3 regions of the Streptomyces tritici genome follow, and region 1 is predicted to be linked to each of the others. Evidence: riboswitches for the same ligand, from Rfam matches in the RefSeq annotation. Region 1 holds a riboswitch; each other region holds the start of a gene.
What was found. A riboswitch is a leader RNA that binds a small molecule or an ion and turns the genes downstream of it on or off. The one in region 1 is predicted to bind cyclic di-AMP.
Positions count from the first base shown of each region.

Region 2: linked by a shared signal. The riboswitch ahead of ACNJ93_RS14865 (M23 family metallopeptidase) and the one ahead of ACNJ93_RS08470 (LysM peptidoglycan-binding domain-containing protein) in region 1 are both predicted to bind cyclic di-AMP.
Region 3: linked by a shared signal. The riboswitch ahead of ACNJ93_RS12410 (transglycosylase family protein) and the one ahead of ACNJ93_RS08470 (LysM peptidoglycan-binding domain-containing protein) in region 1 are both predicted to bind cyclic di-AMP.

Region 1 covers NZ_CP183183.1:1,826,687-1,832,757, forward strand. The annotation lists gene ACNJ93_RS08440 (hypothetical protein) at 1-62, shown strand, start outside; gene ACNJ93_RS08445 (MFS transporter) at 149-1,429, shown strand; gene ACNJ93_RS08450 (hypothetical protein) at 1,458-1,688, opposite strand; gene map (type I methionyl aminopeptidase) at 1,754-2,611, shown strand; gene ACNJ93_RS08460 (heme oxygenase (biliverdin-producing)) at 2,726-3,376, shown strand; gene ACNJ93_RS08465 (acyltransferase family protein) at 3,387-4,688, opposite strand; cyclic di-AMP (ydaO/yuaA leader) riboswitch at 5,037-5,223, shown strand; gene ACNJ93_RS08470 (LysM peptidoglycan-binding domain-containing protein) at 5,227-6,060, shown strand.
Region 2 covers NZ_CP183183.1:3,241,975-3,248,045, reverse strand. The annotation lists gene ACNJ93_RS14890 (InlB B-repeat-containing protein) at 1-488, opposite strand, end outside; gene ACNJ93_RS14885 (sigma-70 family RNA polymerase sigma factor) at 632-1,630, opposite strand; gene ACNJ93_RS14880 (rhodanese-like domain-containing protein) at 1,839-2,345, shown strand; tRNA gene ACNJ93_RS14875 (tRNA-Met) at 2,431-2,504, shown strand; gene ACNJ93_RS14870 (PP2C family protein-serine/threonine phosphatase) at 2,713-3,870, shown strand; cyclic di-AMP (ydaO/yuaA leader) riboswitch at 4,106-4,239, shown strand; gene ACNJ93_RS14865 (M23 family metallopeptidase) at 4,251-5,297, shown strand; gene ACNJ93_RS14860 (PrsW family intramembrane metalloprotease) at 5,304-6,071, opposite strand, start outside.
Region 3 covers NZ_CP183183.1:2,703,318-2,709,388, reverse strand. The annotation lists gene ACNJ93_RS12425 (nucleoside triphosphate pyrophosphohydrolase) at 1-375, shown strand, start outside; gene ACNJ93_RS12420 (cytochrome P450 family protein) at 385-1,626, shown strand; gene ACNJ93_RS12415 (transglycosylase family protein) at 1,739-2,722, shown strand; cyclic di-AMP (ydaO/yuaA leader) riboswitch at 2,998-3,170, shown strand; gene ACNJ93_RS12410 (transglycosylase family protein) at 3,174-3,857, shown strand; gene eno (phosphopyruvate hydratase) at 4,165-5,457, shown strand; gene ACNJ93_RS12400 (FtsB family cell division protein) at 5,588-6,061, shown strand.

The DNA of each region.
Region 1 (6,071 bases):
TCCGCGCCCGCCTCTCCCGCCTCGCCGACCACCTCACCGCCCCACCACCCCCACGCTGGTGACCCCCGGTCCCACCCAGCCGCACCCCGGCCGGGGCCCCCGGAAATTCGATTGCCGCGACGAGGGGCGGCCCGGAGCATGACCCCTCATGGCCGTCGCGCTCTCCTCCCTGCTCCCCGACCTCTCCCCGTGGCGCGGCTCGCGCGACTTCCGGGTGCTGTGGGTGCAGGGCCTCGTCACGTACTTCGGCAGCTTCATGGCGCTGGTGGCGCTGCCGCTGCAGATCAAGGAGCTGACCGGCTCGCCGCTCGCGGTGGGGGCGATGGGGGCGGTGGAGCTCGTCCCGCTGGTGGTCTTCGGTCTGTACGGCGGGGCGCTCGCGGACGCGGTGGACCGGCGCAGGGTCATCCTCGGCACGGAGGCCGGCCTCGGGGTCCTCGCGCTGCTGCTGCTCGGGAACGCGCTGGCGCCGGAGCCGGCGCTGTGGCCGCTGTACGTGGTGGCCGGCGGGGTGTCGGCGCTGGCGGGACTGCAGCGCCCGGCGCTGGACTCGCTGATGGCCCGGATCGTGCCGCACGAGCAGCAGACGGCCGCGGCCGCGCTGAACTCGCTGCGCTGGCAGACCGGGGCGATCGCGGGGCCGGCGCTGGCGGGCCTGGTCGTGGCGTACGCGGGTCACGCGACGGCGTACGCGGTGACGGTGGCGACGTTCGCCGTGTCGGTCCTGCTGTGCCTGCGGCTCGCCCCGGCGCCGGCGGCGCGGGACGCGGAGCGGCCGTCTCTGCGGGGCGTGGCGGAGGGAGCGCGGTACGCCTGGTCGAGGCCGGTGCTCCTGGGCACGTACGCGATCGATCTGGCGGCGATGTGCTTCGCGTTCCCGAACGCGGTGTTCCCGTTCCTCGCGGACGAGCTGGACGCGGAGTGGTCGCTGGGCCTGATGTACGCGGCCGGTTCGGTGGGCTCGCTGGTGGTGGGGCTGACCAGCGGCTGGACGTCACGAGTGAAGCGGCACGGGCTGCTGGTGGTGGGCGGCGCGGCCGCGTGGGGGCTGGCGATCGCGGCGGCGGGCTGGTTCTCGGGCGTCTGGCCGGTGCTGGTGTGCCTGGCGCTCGCGGGCGCGGGCGACATGCTGAGCGGCCTCGGGCGCTCGACGATCTGGAACCAGACGATCCCGGAGGAGCTCCGGGGCCGACTGGCGGGCATCGAGGTGCTCTCGTACAGCGTCGGCCCCCAACTGGGCCAGCTCCGCGCCGGGGCGATGGCGGGCTGGACGGGCACACGGACGTCGGTGTGGACGGGCGGGGTCGCCTGTGTGGTGTCCGTCGCGCTGCTGACCGCGGCGCTGCCGAAGCTCGTCGCGTACGACGCGACGACGGACGAGGACGCGCTGCGTCGCAGGGGCGAGCGGGACGGTGCGACGGCGGCGTGACGGGGCGTTCCGTCGCGCCGCCGCGGGGTCAGTCCTGGGGGCCCTCGTTCTTCGGTGCGTCGTGCCAGGCCGGGTCGGTCTCCCAGGCCTCGTTGCGTTCGCGGGCGGTGTCCATCGCGCGGGACGCCTCCTCGCGCGTGGGGTACGGGCCGAAGCGGTTCTTGGCCGGGCAGTCCGGGCCCTCCTCGACCTTCTTGTGCTCCAGGCAGTAGAACCACTCGCCCGGCTTGCCGGTCGTGCGCTTCTTGAACAGGGACATCTCCCGCTCCTTCATCCGTCGCTCTGACGCCATGCTGCCCCACCGCGGCTGGTTAGACTCGCTGCATGTCTGGCCAGTCGCTGCTCGTGCCCGGGGAGCTCTCCCCGCACCGTTCCGTCCCCGGAGCCATCCGCCGTCCCGAGTACGTCGGAAAGCCCGCTCCCGCCCCGTACACCGGTCCCGAGGTGCAGGACTCCGACACCATCGAGCGGATGCGCATCGCCGGCCGCATCGCCGCCCGGGCGATGGAGGAGGCCGCCAAGCACATCGCGCCCGGCGTGACCACCGACGAGCTGGACCGCGTCGCCCACGAGTACATGTGCGACCACGGCGCCTACCCCTCGACGCTCGGCTACCGCGGCTTCCCGAAGTCGCTGTGCGCGTCGATCAACGAGGTCATCTGCCACGGCATCCCGGACTCCACCGTGCTGCGCGACGGCGACATCGTGAACCTCGACGTCACCGCGTACATCCACGGCGTGCACGGCGACAACAACGCCACCTATCTCTGCGGCGACGTCGACGAGGAGTCGCGGCTCCTGGTCGAGCGGACCCGCGAGTCCCTGAACCGGGCCATCAAGGCCGTCAAGCCCGGCCGTCAGATCAACATCATCGGCCGGGTCATCGAGTCGTACGCCAAGCGCTTCGGCTACGGCGTCGTCCGGGACTTCACGGGTCACGGCATCAACTCGTCCTTCCATTCCGGTCTGATCGTCCCGCACTACGACTCGCCCCACCACACGACGGTGATCCAGCCCGGCATGACGTTCACCATCGAGCCGATGCTGACCCTCGGCACGCACGAGTACGACATGTGGGACGACGGCTGGACGGTGGTCACGAAGGACCGCAAGCGGACCGCCCAGTTCGAGCACACCCTCGTGGTCACGGACGGCGGGGCCGAGATTCTCACGTTGCCGTAGGCCCTCCGCGGGGTAGCGTCTTTACCGACAGGCCGTCGGGAACCGGTTGACTTAGGTAAGCCTAAGGAGCAGGATCGGACCGGTTCCCGTCCCGATCGGTCCCGGAGGCATGCCTTGACCACGCCCTTCTCCACGCTGATCCGCACCGCGTCGCAGGCGCAGCACACCGAGGCCGAGTCGTCGGGCTTCATGACCGACCTCCTCGGCGGCCGCCTCGGCGTCGACGCGTACGCGCGCTACACCGAGCAGCTCTGGTTCGTGTACCGCGCGCTGGAGGAGGGCGCCGAGACGCTGCGCACCGACCCGGTCGCCGGGCCGTTCATACGGCCGGAGCTGTTCCGCACGGCCGCCCTCGAGCGCGACCTCACGCACCTGCGCGGGCCGGACTGGCGGGCCGGCGTCTCCCCGCTGCCGTCCACCGCCGCGTACGCCGACCGCGTCGCAGCCTGCGCCCGTGACTGGCCCGCGGGGTACGTGGCCCACCACTACACCCGCTACCTCGGGGACCTCTCGGGCGGCCAGATCATCCGCGACCGCGCCGAGCGCACCTGGGGCTTCGCCCGCAAGGGCGACGGCGTCCGCTTCTACGTCTTCGAGGACATCGCCAACCCGGCGGCCTTCAAGCGCGGTTACCGCGAGCTGCTGGACGCCGTGAACGCGGACGACCTGGAGCGGCAGCGGATCGTCGACGAGTGCAAGCGCGCCTTCGACCACAACGGGGCGATGTTCCGCGAGCTGGCGGCCGAGTTCCCGCTGAGCGCGTAGGACCGCCTGGTCACGCCCGTCCCGCCCGTCCCGCCCGTCCCGCCCGTTCCACCAGGAGCCAGCCGGCGAGCGCCATGGCGACCGCCGCCGGGGCGCTCACGCGCACGGCCACCAGCAGGGCGGTACGGCCCTCCAGGAGGCCGCCGAAGCCGACCATCGACAGGCCGAGGACGCCGAACAGCGCGAGGGTGATGCCGAGCGCCGCCACCGGGCCGCCGGCGCCGCTGGCCGGCGCGGCGGGCGCCGGGCGCTCGAAGCGGCGGAAGACGGCGACGAGCAGGGCCGTGAGGGCGGCGGCCGCCGCGAGCCGCAGGGGCGCCTGGGCCCACCAGGCGGCCGTCGCCGGCTCGGGGAGCCCGCGGCCGAGGGCGAGCAGAGCCCCGTACACGCCGAGCATCGCCGTCAGGTGCCACAGGAACGCGGTCATGGCGATGCCGTTCGCCGCGACGACCTTGTGCCAGACGCCCGCCCGCGCCACGAGCCGGGTGCCGGGCCCCCGCAGCAGCTCGACCGCGCCGACGAGCCACAGGCCGTGACAGAGCAGGGCCAGCGTGGGCGGGGCCATGTTGGAGACCTTCTCGCCGGGCATCCCGACCATCGACAGCGGGTACGGGCCGAAGGCCACCAGCAGGCCCGCGCCCGCCAGGCCGGCGGCGGCGAGCGCGCCCGGCAGCCGGAGCATCCCGTCGGCGCGCAGGAAGCCGAGCTGATGCACCGCCAGCCAGACGAACGCGAAGTTCAGGAACTCCACGTACGGCACGTCCGCCGCGAACCGCAGCGCGTCCACCGCGGCCGCCGCGGCGACCAGCGCGCCGAACGCGCCCCAGCCGTACCGCTCGTGGAGCTTCAGGAGCGGCGGGGTGAGGGCGACCATCGCCAGGTAGATGCCGATGAACCACAGCGGCTGGGCGACGAGTCGCAGCGCGACGCCCGTCAGGCCCCGGTCCGCGCCGAGGAGTTGGACGGCGAGCGCGAGCGCGCCCCACACCGCGACGAACACCATCGTGGGCCGCAGCAGCCGCTGCAGCCGGGCCCGCAGGAACGCCGCGTACCGCGGGCGGGAGCGGTGGGCGAGGGCGTGCGCGAAGCCGCCGACGAAGAAGAAGACCGGCATGACCTGGAACACCCAGGTCACGACCTGGAGTTCGGGGACGACGGCCAGCAGGTTGCCGATCGCGCCGTCCGCCGTGACGGCGGCCATCAGCCAGTGCCCGAGCACCACGACGCCGAGTGAGGCGACCCGCAGCAGGTCGACGTACCGGTCCCGTGTCGCCGGCGTGCGGTCGGCGAGTTCGCGCGCGCTGATTCCCATGCGGACACCGTGCCGGGCGGCGGCCGTCGGGCGGCAGCGCTCGGGTACTCATCCCGCGCCTGAGTACGCCCCCCAATTCGCCCAAACCGACCCAAGAGCCTCCTAGGCCCCTAATGCCTTCTCTTCGGTCTTTTATCAACTCCCTTTTCCTTTTCGGTCATACCGATTCCGCTCCCCGTGATGTCCGTCACGTGACGGAACCCCGCCCTCCGGCCGAAACGTCCTCAGCACCCCGCACCACAAGGAAGTTCGCTCCCGGCGCGTCCCGAAATCGTTGATCCATTTCATGGGGCCGGGAAATACGCGTCTTGTTTCGCGTCGCATTTCTCGCCTACGTTCGCGTCGACCCCGGACGGACCGCCGAATCCTGCCACCGTCCGGAAATCCACCGAGCACGCACCCGTCGGCAGGAGCGGGGGACCCACGAATGCGCCGGCACGGAATTCCGCGACGGCTTGGGGTGAAGCCGCCGCGTGCGGCCGGGCAGCTCCAGCCCGAACCCGACAGCTCACCCCGAAGGCGCCGGAGAGGAACGACCATGCCCGCATCCGGTAAGCACCGCCGTCCCAAGCGACGTCCCCTGAGCCGTGGCATCGCCATGGCCGGCACCGGCGGCGCCGCGCTCGCGCTGCCGCTGATCCCGACCGGCGCCCAGGCCGCGCCGCAGGCAGCGTCCCAGCAGACCCCCGCGCACACGGCCGCGGCCGGCGCCGCGGTCGAAAAGATCACGACCGCCGTGAAGCCGAATTCCGCGCCGAAGACGTACACCGTCGTCCGCGGCGATTCCCTTTCGGTGATCGCGGACGAGCAGAACATCTCCGGGGGCTGGAAGAGCCTCTACCGCGCCAATCGGAGTGCCGTGGGTGACGATCCGTCACTCATTCACCCGGGCCTGCGCCTTTCCCTCACCGGAAAGAAGGCCGCCGCCCCCGCCAAGGAGAAGTCCGCTCCCGCCAAGGCCGAGCGCGCCAGCCGCTCCGCCGAGCGGACCGCGCCGAAGGCCGCCCCGGCCCAGGCCGCCCCCGCGAAGGCCGCCGCGCCCAAGACGTACGCGAACAACCTCGACGGCTGGATCCGCGAAGCCCTCGACGTCATGGCCCAGCACGGCATCCCGGGCTCGTACGACGGCATCCACCGCAACATCCTGCGCGAGTCCTCCGGCAACCCGCTGGCCATCAACAACTGGGACTCCAACGCGGCCGCCGGCACCCCGTCCAAGGGCCTGCTCCAGGTGATCGACCCGACGTTCCGGGCCTACCACGTGCCCGGCACGTCCATGGACCCGTTCGACCCGGTCGCCAACATCACCGCCGCCTGCAACTACGCGGCGGACCGGTACGGCTCCATCGACAACGTCTTCGGGGCGTACTAGGGGGTGTCTTG
Region 2 (6,071 bases), 1.4 Mb from region 1:
TCCGGCACCGGCTGCGGCCGCTTGCCCGGGTCGACCTCCGCGATGCGGACCCGGCCCGGCCGGCCGGGCGCGGCGGAGAGCGTGTACGTGTACGGGCCCAGGGTCACCACCGCGTCCACCGCCGTCGACGCGGCCCGGGCCTCCGGGGCGCAGGCGCCCGTCACTGTCAGGAGCACCGTCCGCTCCGGCCGGCCGGGGACGTGCCCCGCCCAGGTCACCGTGCCGCGCGCGTCCCGCTCCACCCGGTCCGCGACCGCCGTCACCGACACGTCGGGGAAGAGGTCCAGGGTGCGGGTGCCCGGCGCGCCGGCCGGCCGGGCGGCGCACAGCGCGGCGTACTCCTTCGGGTCGAGCCGCTCCGTACGGCTGCGCAGCACCCACGCCGGCTCGTCGGCCACCGGGTCCGTGTCGGACGACGCCGGGGGCGCGGCCAGCGACGCGAGGGCCAGCAGCCCCGCGCCGACGAGCAACGAGCGGTGCCTGCGCATGACTTCTTCTCCTGACGGGTCGGTGCCCGGCTCGGTGCCGGTGCGGGCTCGGTCCGTCGGTCAGTGAAGAGGCCCGGCGCCCGCCGGGGCCAGGGAAGGGCGCGCGCCCAGACCCGTACGAAGGGTTCCTTCACCCGTCCGGGTCACTCCCGCGGCGCGTCCGTGCCGGCGCCGGGGTCCAGGGCGGTCACGTCCAGCCGTGCCAGGCGCTCCGGGTCGGCCAGGATGTCGATCTGGACGATCCGGCCCTCCTCGGAGACCGTGAAGGCGAGCAGCGCGGCGGGCCGCCCGTCCTGTACGGAGAGCACCCCGGCGCTGCCGTTGACGAGCACCGGCACCCCGACCGCCTGGAAGCGGGCGAAGGTGAGCGCCTGCGAGGCGACCGCCTCCGGGCCGCGGACCAGCTTGGTGGCGGCGGCCCGCAGCGAGCCGCCGTCGGCCCGCAGGACGACGTCCGGGTCGAGCACGGCGAGCAGCCCCTCGAAGTCGCCCCCGCGGGACGCGGCGAGGAACGCGTCGACGACCTTGCGCTGCCGGACGACGTCCCGCTCCGGCTGCGGCGCCGTGCCCTGCACCCGGCGGCGGGCCCGGCTGGCGAGCTGGCGGGCGGCGGCCGGGGTGCGGTCGACCAGCGGGCCGATCTCGTCGAAGGACACGCCGAACATGTCGTGCAGCACGAACGCGAGCCGCTCCGCCGGGTTCAGCGTCTCCAGGACGACGAGCAGGGCGAGGCCCACCGAGTCGGCCATCAGCGCCTGCTGCTCGGGGTCGGTGGTCCGGGCCACCGGGTCGGGGGCGGCCCGGATCACCGGGTCGGGGACGTGCACCCGGGCGTCCAGGGAGTCCTCGCGGCGGGAGGTGCGGGAGCGCAGCATGTCGAGGCAGACCCGGCCGACGACGGTGGTCAGCCAGCCGCTGAGGTTCTCGACGGCGGAGGTGTCGCTGCGGTTCAGCTTGAGCCAGGCCTCCTGGACGGCGTCCTCCGCCTCGCTGACCGAGCCGAGCATCCGGTACGCGACCGCCCGCAGGTGATCGCGGTCCGCCTCGAAGCGCCGGGCCAGCAGCTCGCGGTCCGGCGCGCTCGCGCCTCCCGGGGCGTCGGTGTGCGGGTCCGCGTGCGTCTCCTGCGGTTCCGGGTTCATGTCTTCCGTCCGTTCCCCTCGTCGGACCGGCGTGGTCCCGGTCCCCACCGTCATGACGGGCCGCGGGGGGACGATGTGACCGTCCGGCGTCCCGGCACGTGAGATCCGCACCGGATCGCGCCGCACGCGCGGGAATCCCCGGCCGGACCCGGCAAGCACCGGGATTCCCCACTTCAGCCCGATGATCTTCGTCCGTAGGTTCTCAGACATGACGACGACGCACACCCAGAACGCCCAGACCGCCGCGACCACCGCCAACCCCGTGCTCCGCGTGCCGCCCGCCTCCCCGGCCGCGGCCGCCGCGTACTTCTCCGCGAGCCTGGCCTTCCACGCGGACGTCTCCGACGTCGCCGCCGCGCTCGCGGCCGGCGGCGACCCCGGCTTCGTGCTCCTCGACTCCCGCTCCACGGCCTCCTGGGACCAGGGCCACGTGCCCGGAGCGGTCCACCTGCCGACCGCGCAGATCCCCGAGCAGGCCGAGCGGCTCCTGGACAAGGCCGTCCCGGTCGTCACGTACTGCTGGGGCCCCGGCTGCAACGGCGCGACCCGCGCCGCCCTGGCCCTCGCCGAGCTCGGCTACCAGGTCAAGGAGATGCTCGGCGGCTTCGAGTACTGGGTGCGCGAGGGCTTCGCGTACGAGACCTGGGAGGGCCCGGCGGGGCGCGCCGCCGACCCGCTGACCGCGCCGGTCGACGCCGAGGACTGCGGCTGCTGAACGGCGGGTGAGACCAGGGTCACGCCCCTGTGGCGAAAAGCGATTTCCGATGCTGTCCGCGATGACGTACTGTTGGGTTCACCGACGCGGGGTGGAGCAGCTCGGTAGCTCGCTGGGCTCATAACCCAGAGGTCGCAGGTTCAAATCCTGTCCCCGCTACTGAAGACGAAGGCTCGGATCCATCAAGGATCCGGGCCTTCGCGCATGCCCGGCCCTCGGCTGCCCCGGCCCCCGCAAGTCACAGGCCCTCGCGAGCGGCCCCGTCCCCCGGACGGCCGACGGCGGGTCGCCGCGGGGCGCGGCTGCGGCCAGCCTGGATGGGGCGGAGCACCGTCCGCGGCTCGGGCGGACCGGCAGGAGACCACAGGTGGGGCGACGATCGGCGGGCGGAGGGAAGAACGGCGAGGCGAGGCTCTCGCCGGTTCAGCGACGCTTCGTCCGCGCCCTGCCCGCGCTCGTCATCCTCGGCGGCGCGGCCTTCGACCTGTCCACGCCGCCCGAGTACACCGCGGCCCCGCTGTACTCGGCCGCCCCGCTGATCGCCGCGCCGCTGTTCTCCTTCCGGCTGACCCTGCTGACCGTCGTCGTCGCGGTGCTCGCCAGCTTCGGACTGCACTGGTACAACGACACGGCCGGCGACGTTCCCGCCATCACCGAGAACCTGACCGTCCTGACGGTCTCCGCCTTCGCGCTGCTCATCAACCGGGCGGTGCAGCGCAGCGGCGAGCGGCTGGCGTCCGCGCGGGTGATCGCCGAGGCGGCGCAGAAGGCCGTGCTGCCCACCCCCGCCGAGCGGATCGGCGCGCTGCACGTGGCGGCGCGGTACGAGGCGGCGCAGGCGGACGCGTTCATCGGCGGCGACCTGTTCGCGGTCCAGGACACCCCGTACGGGGTGCGGCTGGTGGTCGGCGACGTCCGCGGCAAGGGGCTGGACGCGGTGGAGGCGGTGGCGGTGGTCATCGGCGCGTTCCGGGAGGCGGCCGAGCAGGAGGCCGCGCTGGAGGGCGTGGCGCAGCGGCTGGAGCGGGCGCTGGCCCGGGAGGGCAGGCGGCGCGGCAGCCTGGACGCCTTCGAGGGCTTCACGACCGCCGTGCTCGCCGAGATCCCGGGCGGCCGGGAGCGGGTGCGGATCGTCAACCGGGGCCATCCGGAGCCGCTGCTGCTGCACGTCGACGGAGGGCTGGAGCGGCTGACGCCGAGCCAGGCGGCGCTGCCGCTGGGCATGGGCGACCTGGGCGCCTGGCCGGACCGGGTGGACGACTGGCCGTACCCGCCCGGCGCGACGCTGCTCTTCTACACGGACGGCCTCTCCGAGGCGCGCGACGAGCACGGCGCCTTCTACGCGCCGGGGGAGCGGCTCTCCGGCCGGATCTTCCCGGGGCCCGGGGAGCTCCTGGACGCACTGGTCGACGACGTGCGCCGGTACACCGGGGGCGGGTCGACGGACGACATGGCGCTGCTGGCGGTGAGCCGGCCGGCGGAGGGCCAGCCGGAGCGACGGCGGACGATGCCGGTGGTGCCGTGACGATGGGTAGTCGCGGGATCTCGGAGAGATAACGACTGACGGGGCGTCACTTCGCGTGGATCCGGCCGGCGGTCGCCGACGCGGGGCCAACTCGCCCGTTTCCACCCTGTTCTGGAGGATTAAGTCCAGGCCAAGGGGCGGAACGATCAAGAGGAACAGCTTGGAATCGGACCCCCGTGTCTATTAACGTTCGATAACGCAGCGCGGTCGTCCCAGCCGTCGCAAGAGTCGGCACCGTGCGCGTGCGCCGAATCCCGCAAGGGAACCGGGGAACCACCACTTGGGGTGAATCGGGTCGCACCCGACCCGTAGGAGACCTTCCTGCTCCGAACCCGTCAGCTAACCCGGTAGGCGAGAAGGAAGGAAAGGAGTACGCCTCCGTGGCGTCCAACCCTGCTGTCCCCCAGACCCATTTCGACGTGTACGGCCCCGCGGCCGGCGTCCCGGCCGTCGGTGGGGGAGGCGAAGGGGAGGAGTGGAACCCCGGCGAGGACGTGCTCCGCCCGGCCCGCGGCCGGCACCGTGTCGTCAAGCAGCGCAGCATCGCCCGCAGTTCCACCGTCCTCGGCGTCGGCGTCATCGCGGCGGTCGGCGCGGGCGGCCTGGCCACGGCCAAGGAGAAGCCCCCGGTCGCCATCTCGCTGCCGGACATGAACCTGCCCGCCGCCGCGGACCTGCCCGGCGTGGGCGACCTCATCGCCGACGAGCCCGCCGCCGTCAACGACGGCGTCGAGCCGCTCACCCAGTCCTCCGTGGCCCTCGCCGCCGACGGCTCCCAGAGCGGCGCCGACGCGGGCGAGGCCCTGCGCGCCCGCATCCTCCAGCAGGCCGAGCAGCAGCAGGCGACCGCGGAGGCCCAGGCCAAGGCGGCCGCCGAGAAGGCCGCCGCCGAGAAGGCCGCCGCCGAGGCGAAGGCCCAGCAGACCGCGGCCGCGGCCGAGGCGAAGGCCGCCGAGGAAGCGAAGCGCAAGGCCGAGGCGGAGGCCGCGGCCAAGGCGGAGGCGGCCCGCATCGCGGCCCTCGCCGCCAGCTACGCGCTGCCCACCTCCTCGTACACGATCACCTCCGAGTACGGCCAGGCCGGCTCCATGTGGTCCTCCGGCTACCACACCGGCCTCGACTTCGCCGCGCCCACCGGCACCCCGGTGAAGGCCGTCCACGGCGGCACCATCAAGTCGGCCGGCTGGTCCGGCTCGTACGGCTACCGGATCGTCCTGGAGCTGGAGGACGGCACCGAGGTCTGGTACGCCCACCTGTCCTCGATGACCGTGAGCGCGGGGCAGAGCGTGGGCACCGGCGACACGATCGGCCGCGTCGGCGCGACCGGCAACGTGACCGGCCCCCACCTCCACCTGGAGGTCCACACCGCGAGCGGCGCGGGCATCGACCCGGCCGCCTGGCTGCGGGAGCACGGCCAGAACGTCTGACGCGGCTCAGGCCCGGTACGGATTCGGGCCCGTGTAGTCGCGGTGCGGCGGGGGCGGCGGCACCGGCCGGAGCCGGCCCGTGGCGCCCGCCGCGTACGTGAGCGCCGGCGAGGCGAACGCCTTCCGCTGCCACAGGTGGTGCAGCAGCTCCTGCTCCCGCGCGGCGAAGTCCGGCTCCGCCGTGCCGCGGTGGGCCCGGTCCCGCAGGAACGCCAGGCTCGTCGCGAAGACCTCGTACTCGTGCACCGCGCGCCCCGCGGCGGCGCCGTACGCGGCGGAGGCGTACGAGCGGGCCACGGCGCGGGCCCGCATCGAGGACAGTGCCAGCGGCTCGGCGGGGGCGAGCCAGCCGGCCGCCGCGTACGCCGGGAGCCGCCCGGATATCGTGCGCAGCTCGCGCTGCCGGCTCCAGATCGCGAGCCAGGTCAGCAGGGCGAAGGCCGGCACCATGAACGCCCCGTACACGGCGAGGAAGCCCAGCGGGCTGCGGACGGCCGAGCCGTTCCACAGCGCGTGCACCCCCATCGCCAGCAGCAGCCCGCCGAGCGGCAGCAGGACGCGGCGGACCCGGTGCCGGCGGGCGGTGGCGGCGGCGAGCCCGAAGCCGATGCCGGTGCACACGGTGAACAGCGGATGGGCGAACGGCGTCAGCACGATCCGGCCGAAGAAGGTCATCACGGTCTTCGAGCCGAGGACGCCCGCGCCGGTCGCCAGGTCCTCGCCGAAGGCGTTGCCGAGATACAGGACGTTCTCGGTGAACGCGAAGCCGGTCGC
Region 3 (6,071 bases), 880 kb from region 1:
TCGATCGACGACGTCGCCGGGACGATCGTGGAGAAGCTGATCCACCGCCACCCGCACGTCTTCGGCGACGCGCACGCGGAGACGCCGGAGGACGTCAAGGAGCACTGGCTGCGGACGAAGGCGATCGAGAAGCAGCGCGAGTCCGTCACCGACGGCGTGCCGCTCGGCCAGCCCGGTCTCGCCCTGGCCGCGAAGCTGGCCGGCCGGGTCCGTACGGCGGGCCTGGACGTGCCGCTGCCGTCCGGCGAGGGCATCGGCTACGAGCTGCTGGCCCTGGCGGTCCGGGCCGAGGCCGAGGGCGTCGACCCGGAGGCCGCGCTGCGCGCCGCCGGCCGCGCGTACCGCGACGCGATCCGGGCGGCCGAGCAGAGGTAACGTCGCAGGGTGAGTCAGAGCCCCGCCCCGGAACTCTTCACCTGGGAGTTCGCCACCGACCCGTACCCCGCCTACGCCTGGCTGCGCGAGCACGCGCCGGTGCACCGGGCGACGCTGCCGAGCGGCGTGGAGGCGTGGCTCGTGACGCGGTACGGGGACGCGCGGCAGGCGCTGGCCGACCAGCGGCTGTCGAAGAACCCGGCGCATCACGACGAGCCCGCGCACGCCAAGGGCAAGACCGGCATTCCGGGCGAGCGCAAGGCCGAGCTGATGACGCATCTGCTCAACATCGACCCGCCGGACCACACGCGGCTGCGCCGGCTGGTCTCGAAGGCGTTCACCCCGCGCCGCGTCGCGGAGTTCGCGCCGCGGGTGCAGGAGCTGACCGACCGGCTCATCGACGGCTTCGCCGCGAAGGGCGAGGCGGACCTCATCCACGAGTTCGCCTTTCCGCTGCCCATCTACGCGATCTGCGACCTGCTCGGCGTGCCCCGTGAGGACCAGGACGACTTCCGGGACTGGGCCGGGATGATGATCCGGCACGGGGGCGGGCCGCGCGGGGGAGTGGCGCGCTCGGTGAAGAAGATGCGCGGCTACCTCGCCGAGCTGATCCACCGCAAGCGTCTCGAACCGGGCGACGACCTGATCTCCGGGCTCATCCGCGCCTCGGACCACGGCGAGCACCTGACGGAGAACGAGGCCGCGGCGATGGCCTTCATCCTGCTCTTCGCCGGTTTCGAGACCACCGTGAACCTCATCGGCAACGGCGTGTACGCGCTGCTGCGCAACCCCGGCCAGCGGCTGCGGCTCCAGGAGTCGCTCGCCGCCGGGGAGACGGGGCTGCTCGCCACCGGCGTGGAGGAGCTGCTGCGGTACGACGGGCCGGTGGAGCTGGCGACCTGGCGGTTCGCCACCGAGCCGCTGACCCTCGGCGGTCAGGAGATCCGGCCCGGCGACCCGGTCCTCGTGGTGCTCGCGGCCGCCGACCGGGACCCGGAGCGCTTCGCCGAGCCCGATGTGCTCGACCTGTCGCGGCGCGACAACCAGCACCTCGGGTACGGGCACGGGATCCACTACTGCCTGGGCGCGCCGCTCGCCCGCCTGGAGGGGCAGACGGCGCTGGCCACGCTGCTGACGCGCCTGCCGGATCTGCGACTTGGCGTGGATCCGGCCGAACTGCGCTGGCGGGGAGGGCTCATCATGCGGGGTCTGCGCACGCTTCCGGTGGCGTTCACCCCCGAGCGGAGCTGACGACGCGTCAAGAATGTGATCTTCGCGTGATCCCCGCTGCATCGACTTGTGACTCACGTTCGAATGCCGCTACGTTCACCGTCGTCTCAGCAGTCACGCGAAAGGCAACCGCATGCGTTCCGGGAACGGACGGCACCGCCGTCCCCGTCAGGCCCCCGCTCTCGTCGTCGCCGCAGGGGTGACGGGATCCGCCCTGGCCCTTCCTCTGCTCGCCGCGGGCTCCGCCTCCGCCGCCGACGAGGCCACCTGGGACCGGGTCGCCGAGTGCGAGTCCGGCGGGCTGTGGAGCGCCGACTTCGGCAACGGGCTCTACGGCGGGCTGCAGTTCACCCAGGAGACCTGGGACGCCTACGGCGGCACCCAGTACGCGGCGCGCCCGGACCTCGCCAGCCGCGCCCAGCAGATCGCGGTCGCCGAGAAGGCGCTCGCCGCGCAGGGCGCGAAGACCTGGGCCACCTGCGCCGCCATCGTCGGCCTGAAGGACGACGGGACGCTGAAGCCGCCCACGAGCCCCTCCGGCGGCCTGCTGCCCACCGCTCCGGCGACTCCCGCCGCTCCGTCCGCCACGCCCGATGCGACCGCGAATCCGGACGCCCGGGACGAGGCCGGGACGGGGCCGGAGACGCCCGATGCGTCCCTTCTGCCCGACGCGTCCGCGCAGCCGGACGCGAGCACCACGCCGACCGCTCCCGGCGCGCCCGCCGGGGCGCCGGACGCCTCCGCCACTCCCGTCGGCCCCGGCACCGGCAAGCACCGCGGCGAGGCCGCGACCGAGAGCCCGGACGATTCGGGCAAGGGGGCCGAATCGGGGCGTCATGCCGCGCCGGCTGACGAGGCGACACGGGATGCGAGCCGCCCCGACCTCGACGAAACGTCCGGTACGGGTGCGGACTCGGCCGAAACGCCCACAGGTGAGGAGTCGGACACTTCGGGCGAGTACACCGTCCGGCCCGGCGACAATCTCTCCCAGATCGCGGCCGCTCATGAGCTCGACGGGGGCTGGCGCGCCCTCTATGAGGCCAACAAGGAGACCGTGGGAGCCGATCCGGACCTCATCCTCCCTGGCCAGGACCTGGAACTGACGGGCCGGAAGTAGCGGGGAGCGCGGGCGGTTCGGGGTTGTATGTCCGGTTCTGTGCAAGTGAGACATGAGTCTCTTCGCCCCAACTGACCCCGGACGCCCGCAAACTTTGCTTCCGTCACGTCTCACCAGCGCAAACGCCTCCGGCAACTGGTCCTGTAAGGGCGTTTTTTCCCCGATGCGGCTCTTTGAACTTCCGGCGGGTCTGTGTCTACGGTCGGGACCGCTCGCCACCGCGGGCCCCGCCGACCGGTACGCCGAGTCCTGCCGCCGGCCGTCGGGAACAGTCGTCGCGTCATGCGCCGAAGGCAGGAGCGGGGGACCCAAGGTTTGCGCCGGTCCCGGCCGTCAGTGACGGCCGATCGACCGGCTCGGGGTGAAGCCGCGTGCAAGGACACGCGGCCGGGCAACTCTTCCGGCCCGAACCCGACAGCTCACCTCGCAGGCGTCGGTGAGGAGTACTTCCATGCTGCTTTCCAGCAAGGGCAAGCACCGCCGTACGTCCAAGGCCGCCCGTGCCCTCGCGCTCGCCGGCGTCGCCGGTGTCGCGGTCGCCGCGCCGCTGATGACCGCGGGCACCGCCTCCGCCGCCACCGCCGCCGAGTGGGACCGCGTCGCCCAGTGCGAGTCCGGCGGCGACTGGTCCATCAACACCGGCAACGGCTACTACGGCGGCCTGCAGTTCTCCGCCTCCACGTGGGCCGCGTACGGCGGCACCGCCTACGCCCCGACCGCGAACCTGGCCACCAAGGCCCAGCAGATCGAGATCGCCGAGAAGGTCCTGGCCGGCCAGGGCAAGGGCGCGTGGCCGAGCTGCGGCGTGGGCCTGTCCAACGCCGCGTACACCGGCGGCGCCGCCGAGCAGCCCCAGCCGGAGCGCAAGGCCGAGCAGCCGACCACCCGCAGCGAGCAGCGCACCGCGCCGAAGCCCGCCGCGAAGAAGGCCGAGGCCAAGACCGTCACCACCCCGACCGGCAAGAAGGTCAAGAAGGGCGACGGCGAGTACAAGGTCGTCGCCGGCGACACCCTGAGCAAGATCGCCGCCGCCCAGAAGGTCAAGGGCGGCTGGGAGAAGCTCTTCGAGCTGAACAAGGACGTCGTCGAGGACGCCGACCTGATCTACCCGGGCCAGCAGCTCCACCTGAAGTGAGCCCGGCGGCACGGGTGGGTCCGGCGGCCCACCCGTGCCGTGCGACCCTCCCGCGGTGACCACCCCGGTCCGGCGTGCGACTCCCCCCGTGCACGCCGGGCCGGGGTCCGCCCGTTCCCGGCCCGGTGAGCCCCCGCGAGAGTTACCGACGGGTAGTACGAGGGGTTTCGCCCCGGGATGCCCGCGCTCGGGTCCTTTTTCGTCCCAGGAGGCGGGCACCGACTGGCCGCGCACCCCGAGGCGGTTAGGCTCTTGCCGCAAGGCCAAGCAGACCCTGCACCTTTCTCGCGTAACTTCCCAGAAGGAGATGCTCGTGCCGTCCATCGACGTCGTCGTAGCCCGGGAAATCCTGGACTCCCGAGGCAACCCCACGGTCGAGGTCGAGGTCGGCCTCGACGACGGCAGCACCGGCCGTGCTGCCGTTCCCTCCGGTGCCTCCACCGGTGCGTTCGAGGCCCTGGAGCTCCGCGACGGTGACAAGAGCCGTTACGGCGGCAAGGGCGTCGAGAAGGCCGTCCTCGCCGTCATCGAGCAGATCGGCCCGGAGCTCGTCGGCTACGACGCCACCGAGCAGCGTCTGATCGACCAGGCGATGTTCGACCTGGACGCCACCCCGGACAAGTCCTCGCTCGGCGCCAACGCCATCCTCGGCGTCTCCCTCGCCGTGGCGCACGCCGCCTCCGAGGCCTCCGACCTGCCGCTCTTCCGCTACCTCGGCGGCCCGAACGCGCACGTCCTGCCCGTGCCGATGATGAACATCCTCAACGGCGGCGCCCACGCGGACTCCAACGTCGACATCCAGGAGTTCATGATCGCCCCGATCGGCGCGGAGTCCTTCTCCGAGGCCCTGCGCTGGGGCGCGGAGACCTACCACGCGCTCAAGGGCGTGCTCAAGGAGCGCGGCCTGTCCACCGGTCTCGGCGACGAGGGCGGCTTCGCCCCGAACCTCGAGTCCAACCGCGCCGCCCTGGACCTCATCGTCGAGGCCATCAAGAAGGCCGGCTACACCCCGGGCAAGGACATCGCGCTCGCCCTGGACGTCGCCGCCACCGAGTTCTACAAGGACGGCGCGTACGAGTTCGAGGGCAAGACCCGGACCGCGGAGGAGATGAGCGCGTACTACGCCGAGCTCGTCGACGCGTACCCGATGGTCTCCATCGAGGACCCGCTGAACGAGGAGGACTGGGAGGGCTGGAAGACCCTCACCGACCTGCTCGGCGACAAGGTCCAGCTCGTCGGCGACGACCTGTTCGTCACCAACCCCGAGCGCCTCGCCCGCGGCATCGAGACCAACACCGCCAACGCCCTGCTGGTCAAGGTCAACCAGATCGGCTCGCTGACCGAGACCCTCGACGCCGTCGAGCTCGCCCAGCGCAACGGCTTCAAGTGCATGATGTCCCACCGCTCCGGCGAGACCGAGGACGTCACCATCGCCGACCTGGCCGTCGCCACCAACTGCGGCCAGATCAAGACCGGCGCCCCGGCCCGCTCGGACCGCGTCGCCAAGTACAACCAGCTGCTGCGCATCGAGGAGATCCTCGACGACGCCGCGGTCTACGCCGGCCGCAGCGCCTTCCCGCGGTTTCGCACTGCGAACTAAAGAGCACAGCGAGGGCCGACCGCAGGGCTGATCCTCACTCAGGCAGCCTCCCCGCGTCCCCGCACTCGGTCCCGTACCGTGTGCGGGGACGTACGCGTATCCGCACACGTGACCAGGGGAGGCACCGGACATGGCCGCGAAGGACCGGGACCGGTACTCGACCGCGACCCGGCTGCGACTGCTCGGCGAGCAGACCGCCGCCCGTGTCTACCGTTCCCAGACCCGCCGGCAGGCCCGCCGCTCCCGCCTCACCGGCCGCGCCGCCCTCCTCGCCCTGATCGTCTGCTCCCTGGTGGTGGCCCTCGCCTACCCCATGCGCCAGTACGTCTCCCAGCGCGCCGCCATCGCCGACCAGGAGCGGCAGGCCGCCGAGGCCGCCCAGCGGGTGGAGGAGCTGCGCGACGAGAAGGCACGGCTGCAGGACCCCGCGTACATCCGGCGGCTGGCCCGCGAGCACCTGCACTACGTGATGCCCGGCGAGACGGGCTTCACCGTGAACGACCCCGGGGCCGCCGGCCGGCCCCGGTCCGGCGCCGGCGGCGACGGCCGCGCCTGGTACTCCGACCTCTGGGAAGGCGTCGACCACGCCGACGCGCGCCGCTGAGGGATGATGG